Rhizobium lentis: one gene and its partner. The protein of the gene in region 1 interacts with the protein of each later gene in a pairwise test. Links are inferred from orthologs where the notes say so. Each region holds a gene or a part of one and is shown in the gene's direction. Other genes may lie near its edges.

What was found. Proteins that work in one complex are often made in the same cells at the same time.
Region 2: the proteins of secB (region 1) and J0663_RS28535 interact in binary tests that used the Escherichia coli proteins (3 or more experiments, as listed by UniProt). The link is inferred for Rhizobium lentis from one-to-one orthologs.

The regions. Positions count from the first base shown.
Region 1 is NZ_CP071454.1:1,821,631-1,825,241, reverse strand. The notes cover bases 891-3,611. They hold secB (protein-export chaperone SecB), read left to right. Parts: upstream 891-1,870; coding sequence 1,871-2,353; downstream 2,354-3,611. Other genes in these bases: coaE (dephospho-CoA kinase), read right to left, coding at 3,123-3,611; dnaQ (DNA polymerase III subunit epsilon), read right to left, coding at 2,408-3,130; J0663_RS08695 (FxsA family protein), read left to right, coding at 1,263-1,769; J0663_RS08700 (Tim44/TimA family putative adaptor protein), read right to left, coding at 891-1,130. In the rest of the region: mltA (murein transglycosylase A), read right to left, coding at 1-433; more of J0663_RS08700, read right to left, coding at 426-890. UniProt on the Escherichia coli protein: One of the proteins required for the normal export of some preproteins out of the cell cytoplasm. It is a molecular chaperone that binds to a subset of precursor proteins, maintaining them in a translocation-competent state.
Region 2 is NZ_CP071457.1:57,570-61,003, forward strand. What follows is about bases 445-3,434. They hold J0663_RS28535 (response regulator), read left to right. Parts: upstream 445-1,591; coding sequence 1,592-2,278; downstream 2,279-3,434. Other genes in these bases: J0663_RS28530 (efflux RND transporter periplasmic adaptor subunit), read right to left, coding at 445-1,385; J0663_RS28540 (HAMP domain-containing sensor histidine kinase), read left to right, coding at 2,281-3,434. Outside these bases: J0663_RS28525 (efflux RND transporter permease subunit), read right to left, coding at 1-285; more of J0663_RS28530, read right to left, coding at 285-444. UniProt on the Escherichia coli protein: Response regulator member of the two-component regulatory system CpxA/CpxR which responds to envelope stress response by activating expression of downstream genes including cpxP, degP, dsbA and ppiA.

The DNA.
Region 1 (3,611 bases):
CATAGGATACATCCAATTCGGCGGGGCGATTGCCGTCATCAAGATCGATCAGATCGTCCGGGCGGCTGTAGAAGGGAAATCGGAAGACGTCGTCCGGCCGCTCGGACACCTCGATCTCGGGCTCGTAGAAGGCGGTGACGAAACCGGAACCGCCGTCCTTGCGGCGGATCAGAAAGGGTCGACAGCGTGCTTCGAAAAAGGCGCGCGCCGATGCCGGCGACGACGGCGTAAAATTTTCAGCGTCCAGGAGAAGCGGTAGCAGATCGTCCGAGCTCAGGCCGAGCGATCCGGTGCGATAGGGTTTGACATCGGTGATCTGCCGGCGGCAGCGTCGCATCACTTCGAAAAGGCCGGAGGGATCATCATCCTTCCAGCCTTCCAGTCGATCGAAGCTGATGGCTTGCAGGACGAAGTCCGATGCGTGGTCACTCATGTTCCGATTCGGTCGCCACCAGTTTCCAGTTCGGATCGCGCGAACGGGTGTCGCGGGCGAAGGTCCAGAGGTCGTTGACCTCGGCGACGTTTTCGGCGTCGCCCTCGATCAGCACGTCGGCTTTGTCGTAGGTCGCCGATATCAGCTGGCTGACGATGCGAACCGTGATCTGCGCTTCGCTGCCCTTGGTCTCGGCATGGGTGATTTCGGCCTTGTCGATGCCGACGAAGGTGGACTTCACCTTATCGCCGCGGGCTTCGCGCTCGCCGATCGCCGCATCGAATCCATCATAGACTTCGCGGGACAGGAGGTTCTTCAGGGTTTTCCGGTCGCCGTCGGCATAGGCCATGACGATCATCTCGTAAGCCATGCGGGCGCCGTTCAGAAACTCCTTCGGGCTGAAGGACGGATCGGCCTTGTTCAGGGCGCGCAGGGATTCATTGAGCGGCGTTCCGGATGCGGCGACGGCGTCGATCTCGGAGAAGCGATCCTCATCGTCAGCCGTCGTGTCCCGGCGCGGCAGGGTCACGACCTTGCCGGCATCGGCGGCGTCGGCCGGCGCCGTATCTCGCGGGCTGTAAAGATCGCGCGGCGGCTTCTCATTTCCTGTGCGGCGACCGAGCACGGAACGGAGCTGAAAGAAAATCAGCACCGCCGCCACCAGGAAGAATAATGTGATGAAGTCGTTCGAACTCATATCGTATCGCAACCGCCGTTAACATCTCTGATTTGTACTCCCATATAGTCCGCCTATACAGATGATTCAAATCATGGCTGGCGTCTTCGCCGGCACCAAGAGGAGACCGGCAAAGCCCGGGACATGACGACCATGCGTTTTTCAATCCTGCCGGCTTTCATTCTGCTGCTGCCGCTTGGCGAAATTGCCGGTTTCGTCGTCGTCGGCCGGGCGATCGGCCTGGCGCTGACACTTGCGCTCGTCATGGCAAGTTTCGTTCTCGGCGTGGTCCTGCTGCGCCGGCAGGGTATCGGGATCCTGCGCCGCATGTCGAGCGAAGGACGGAACGGCGTGATGCCGGGGCGCGATCTCCTGAAGCCAGTGATGACGGTGATCGCCGCTCTGATGCTGATCATTCCGGGTTTCCTGACGGATATCGTCGCAATCCTTATTCTCCTTCCGCCGGTGCGCGAGTTCATCTGGCGGGCGATCGCCAAACGCTTCGTCGTCGTCAATGCCAAGGGCGGCTTCTCCGCGGGACCGAAATCGGATTTCCGCGATCGCAATCCGAATTCGAAGGTGGTCGATCTCGATGAGGAGGACTATCATAGGGAGCCGGATCGCAAATCGCCGTGGTCCGGCAAACATCTCGGTGACTGAGGCTGAGCCGGCGATCAGTTGCGCCTTGCGCTCAGGGTTGTAAGCCCCTCCCCGAAATGTTAGATGGCGGCACCATTCCCATGCCCTTCGAGGAAAAGCCAATGGCAGACGATAACAACAGCAACGGCGCGACCAACCCCACCCTTTCGATCCTTGCGCAATACACCAAGGACCTCTCCTTCGAAAATCCGGGTGCGCCGCGTTCGCTGCAGGCCCGCGACAAGGCGCCGACGATCAACATCAATGTGAACGTCAACGCCAATCCGCTTTCCGACACGGATTTCGATGTCGTGCTGTCGCTGAATGCCGAAGCCAAGGACGGCGACAAGACGGTCTTCCATACCGAGCTCGTCTATGGCGGCGTCTTCCGCGTTGCCGGTTTCCCGCAGGAACACATGCTGCCGGTCCTCTTCATCGAGTGCCCACGCATGCTCTTCCCCTTCGCCCGTCAGATCATCGCCGACGTGACCCGCAACGGCGGCTTCCCGCCGCTGATGATCGACCCGATCGATTTCACGCAGATGTTTGCCCAGCGGGTCGCCGAAGAACAGGCCCGCGCCAAGGTTCAGGCCGTTCCGAACTGATCGGACGTTCCGGCATTGACATGCGGATGATGCCCGGGCAGGTCCCGGGCATTTTCAATTAGGGCTGCGGTATTTTGCCCAGATGCCTTTTTCACCGAGCTTGGCGACCAGGGCCTCGTGCGCCTGCGCTTCGGCCGGGCTGAGGCGAGGTGCGAGCGGGCGGGGCCGTTCGAGCGGTGCGGCAATCAGCAAATCGTCTTCCGTCACCATTTCACCGCGTGCCGCCTGGCCGGATTGACCTGATATGCTCAGGCCGAATGCTGCCTGCCTGCCGCCGATCATCTCGATATAGACCTCGGCCAGCAATTCGGAGTCGAGCAGCGCGCCGTGTTTGGTGCGGTGCGAATTGTCGATGCCGTAACGCCGGCAGAGCGCATCGAGAGAATTCGGCCCCATCGGATTTTTGCGCCGCGCCATCGACAGTGTATCGACCACCTTGTCCGGCAAGATTGGCGGCAAACCCAGCCGGGCGAATTCGGCATTGATGAAGCCCATATCGAAGGTGGCGTTATGGGCAATCCACTTCGCGTCGCCGAAGAAGGCAAGGATCTCTTCGGCGACCTCGGCAAATGGCTTCTTGTCCTTCAGGAACTCGTCGGTAATGCCGTGCACGGCGAGTGCATCCGGATGAACCTTCTGGTCTCCAGGGTTGATGTAGATGTGGATCGTATTGCCTGTGGGGAAATGGTTGAAGAGTTCGATGCCGCCGATTTCGATGATGCGGTCCGTCCGGTTATCCAGGCCGGTGGTTTCCGTATCGAAAATGATTTCACGCATTCCGGAATTCTCCGCTGGCAATCCGCTTTTTCAGGTCGGCGACAATCTCAAGCACCCGTTCCTTCGTCTCCGCGATACTGTGGCTGGTGTCGATCAGGTAATCAGCACGGCGCCGTTTTTCCGCGTCCGGCGTCTGGCGCGAGAGAATCATGTCGAATTTTTCCTCGGTCATGTCTTCCCGCGCAAGCACCCTCTCGCGCTGAATCTGTGGATCGGTGCTGACGACGACGATGACATCCACTCTTTCCCAGGCGCCGGTTTCGAAGAGCAGCGGAATATCGAGCAGAACCATTTCGGCGCCGGCGGCGCGCTGTTGCGCCAGAAATTCCCTCTCGCGCTTGCGGACCAGCGGGTGAACGATCGCCTCCAGGCGTTTGAAACCGTGGGGATCGAGCGCCAGCTGCCGGCCGAGTTCGTGCCGGTCGACGGCTCCATCCTTCATCGTGCCCGGGAAGGCGGCGTCCACCAGGGGCGCAGCCTC
Region 2 (3,434 bases), on another replicon or contig:
GAAGGAGACCTTGATCGTGACGGTGCCATCCGTAATGGTCGTGGTGATGTGGTCAAGATAGCTGAGCGAGGCGAGACTATCCTCGATGGTGCGGGCGACCTCCGTCTCGAGCTGCGTCGGTGCTGCGCCGTCGAGCGTTGCGGTGACGGTGATCGTCGGCAGGTCCATATCGGGGAAGTTCTGGATCGGCAACTGCTTGAAGGCTAAGAGCCCGCCGACGGCAAGCATCACGAACAGCAATATTGATGGCACGGGGTTGCGGATCGACCATGCTGAGAAATTCATCAGTTTGTCTCCGCAATCTTTACGAGGTCGTTGTCGGACAGGAACGCGCCGCCGGAGCTCACTACTCTCGAGGAGCGGTCCAGTCCGGAGACGATTTCCACCTCGCCGTCGTTGCGGCGACCGGTTTCCACACGGATCCTTTGCACGCGTTGGTCCTCGCCTGATGTGAAGACGTAGCTTATGCCGTCCCGGAAAACGATCGCCGTTTCGGGAATGGTCAGCGCCGGGGAGGCCTGCAGTTCGATGTTACCGGTCACGTAAAGCCCGGTGCGCGGGCGCATTTCGGCTGGAAGCGTGACATAGACGATCGCTCGGCTGGTATCGGTGCTGACCGAAGGTCCGACAAGCCTCACCTTGCCTTCGATGGCTTGGCCGTCCGGCCCGTTGATCTTAACGCTCAAGCCTTCCGAAATGCGCGGGAGGTAGCGGGCGGAAACCTCAGCCTGCCATTCGATCCGCTGCTGGCGCACCATCCGGAACAGCTCGGTGCCCGTAGAGACGACGGCGCCGAGATTGGCGGAACGCGAAGTTATGACGCCATCGTCGACCGCGGTGATGGTGGTCTGCGCAAGCTTGATCTTCTCGCTGTCGAGTGCAGCTTCTTCGGACGTAAGACTTGCCGTCGCCGTCTGTTCGTCGGCCAGATATTCGACGATCTTCTCGTCGGAAAGGGCGCCGGAAGGACGCAGCTGCCGCGCCCGGTCGGCATTGGCCTTGGCCTTCGAAAGATTGGCCTTGGCGGTCTGAATGGCCGCCTCCTGCTTGCGCAGATCGGCAAGCACGCTCTCCTGGGAAAGCCGCACGAGCGTCTCTCCCTTGGTGACCACGGAGCCAACATCGACCAGGACATCGGTGATGCGCAGGCCGCTCGTTTCAGAGGCGATGATCGCTTCTTGCCAGGGCTTCAGCCACCCACTCGCGGGAACGGTCTCAGGCCATTCGCGTTGCGCAGGCGCCGTCAGGGAGACGGTGAGCGCCGTCGCGGCGGCCTGTTCTGCCATGACAAGACGGGCGGGGGAGACAAGAACTGCAGCAACAAGCGCAGCGGCAAACATTCTGGATGATTTTCTCAACAAAGCATTCCTTGTGGTCAAAGGCATCGATGCCTTTGAATCCGCGCGAAGGCGACGAACGAGTGCCGCCCATGTCGAGGCAACCCCGTTTCTGGTGCGCGTCGATGTCATGGCAGGATAAGTAGCGGTGCGAACGTTAAGCGCGGTCAAGTTAGTGTTAAGTTAGGTAAAACTTGGCCGGGTGAGCGCGTATGTGCTGTATGGCTTGGCCGGTTTAATGACGGATAACGCAAATGAACAAGGTTCTCCTCATCGACGACGATGCCGAGCTGACGACGCTTCTGCAGGAATATCTGGTCGAGGAAGGATATGACGTCGTGACGGATACGGACGGTCGCGCCGCCATTGCGGCGGCTGCCGGCAATACGGTCGATATCATTGTGCTCGACATCATGATGCCCCGGATGAACGGGATCGAAGTCCTGCAGAGGATCCGGAAGCTTAGCCAGGTTCCCGTTCTGATGCTGACCGCAAGGGGCGATGACGTGGACAGGATATCGGGTCTCAATCTCGGGGCCGACGACTATGTGCCGAAGCCGTGCTCGCCGGGCGAGCTGGCGGCGCGGTTGCGGGCCATCCTACGTCGCGCCGGTCAGCCGGCGACCGGCGCGTCCACCGACACGATCAGGGCGGGGCAGCTCGTGATCCATCCGGGCAGCAGGATCGCCGAATGGCGCGGAGAAATCCTGGATCTCACAGGCACCGAATTCAGCCTGCTCGAGGTGCTTGCCCGCAGCGCTGGCCAGCTCGTGTCGAAGCAGGAGATTTCGAAGCGGGCCTTCGGCAAGCCGCTGACCCCGTTCGATCGCCGTATCGACGTCCATATCAGCAGCGTTCGCCAGAAGCTCGGACTGAGGGAGGACGGGCAATCCTGGATCCAGTCCGTCCGCGGCCAGGGCTACCAACTTCTCGTGGACTGACCATGCCCCGGCTTTTCTGGAAGTTCTTCGCGACGATCTGGCTGACGCTTGCAATGACGCTCACCGTCATAATCGTGATCGTCAACGTCTTTGAGATCCCGCCCCCCGGCCGCGATCGGGAGTATCAGGAGCGAGCGTTCATTCTGACGCTGACGGCGAATGTGCTTGCAAGGGATGGTGAGGACGCTGCCGCGCGCTTCATCCGCACAAGCGAGGAGACGGTGCCGCTGGGCCTGAGTCTCTCGCAAAGCACGGAGTCGTTTGTCTGCGCGGACGAGAGTTCGGCAGAGACGAAGTCCATCCTGAAGGACGGAATTTGCTACCGGATCTCCGTTGCGCCGGAACCGAGCTTCCTTTTCAACGTTGTGGACAACCTGGCGCTGCTGGTGCCTTGGCTCTCGATTTTCGTTTCGAGTACCGTCGCCGCCGCCGCGCTCGCCCGCTATCTCATTCGGCCTGTCGTGCACCTTCGCGATGGCCTGAGCGCGCTCGCCCATGGCCGCTTCGACGTCCGCATCGGCGATCGGATGGCCGGCCGCAGGGACGAGGTCACCGCGCTGGCGCATGACTTCGATTCCACCGCCGCGCGGCTTCAGGAGCTTCAGGATGCGCAGCAGAGGCTGTTCCACGACGTCTCCCATGAATTGCGTTCGCCCTTATCGCGCCTGCAGGCCGCCGTCGGCGTGCTCCGGCAGAGCCCGGCGAAACTTGGCGCCATGGTGGATCGTATGGACCGGGAGGTCGAACGGCTGGACGCGCTGGTCGGCGAGGTTCTGACGCTTGCCAAGCTGACCGCGGGATCCTGCCTGCCGCTGAAAACCCAGACCCTGGATGTCGTCGAACTGCTGAACGAAATCCTCGGCGACGCTGCATTCGAAGCTCAGACGCGGGATGTGTCGATTACAAAGAGTGTCGACGGCGCCTTCCGCGCCGAGGTCGAAGGCGAGCTGATCTACCGGGCGCTCGAAAACGTCGTGCGCAACGCCGTCAAATACACGGCCGAACATTCGCGCATATCCGTGTCTTGCGAGCCGTCGGGCGAGCGCCTCAAAATCTGCGTCGCCGATCAGGGGCCGGGTGTCAAACGGGATGAACTCGAGCGGATCTTCCAGCCGTTCTCACGCGGGAAAGAGGCGGTGCCGAGAGGCGGATACGG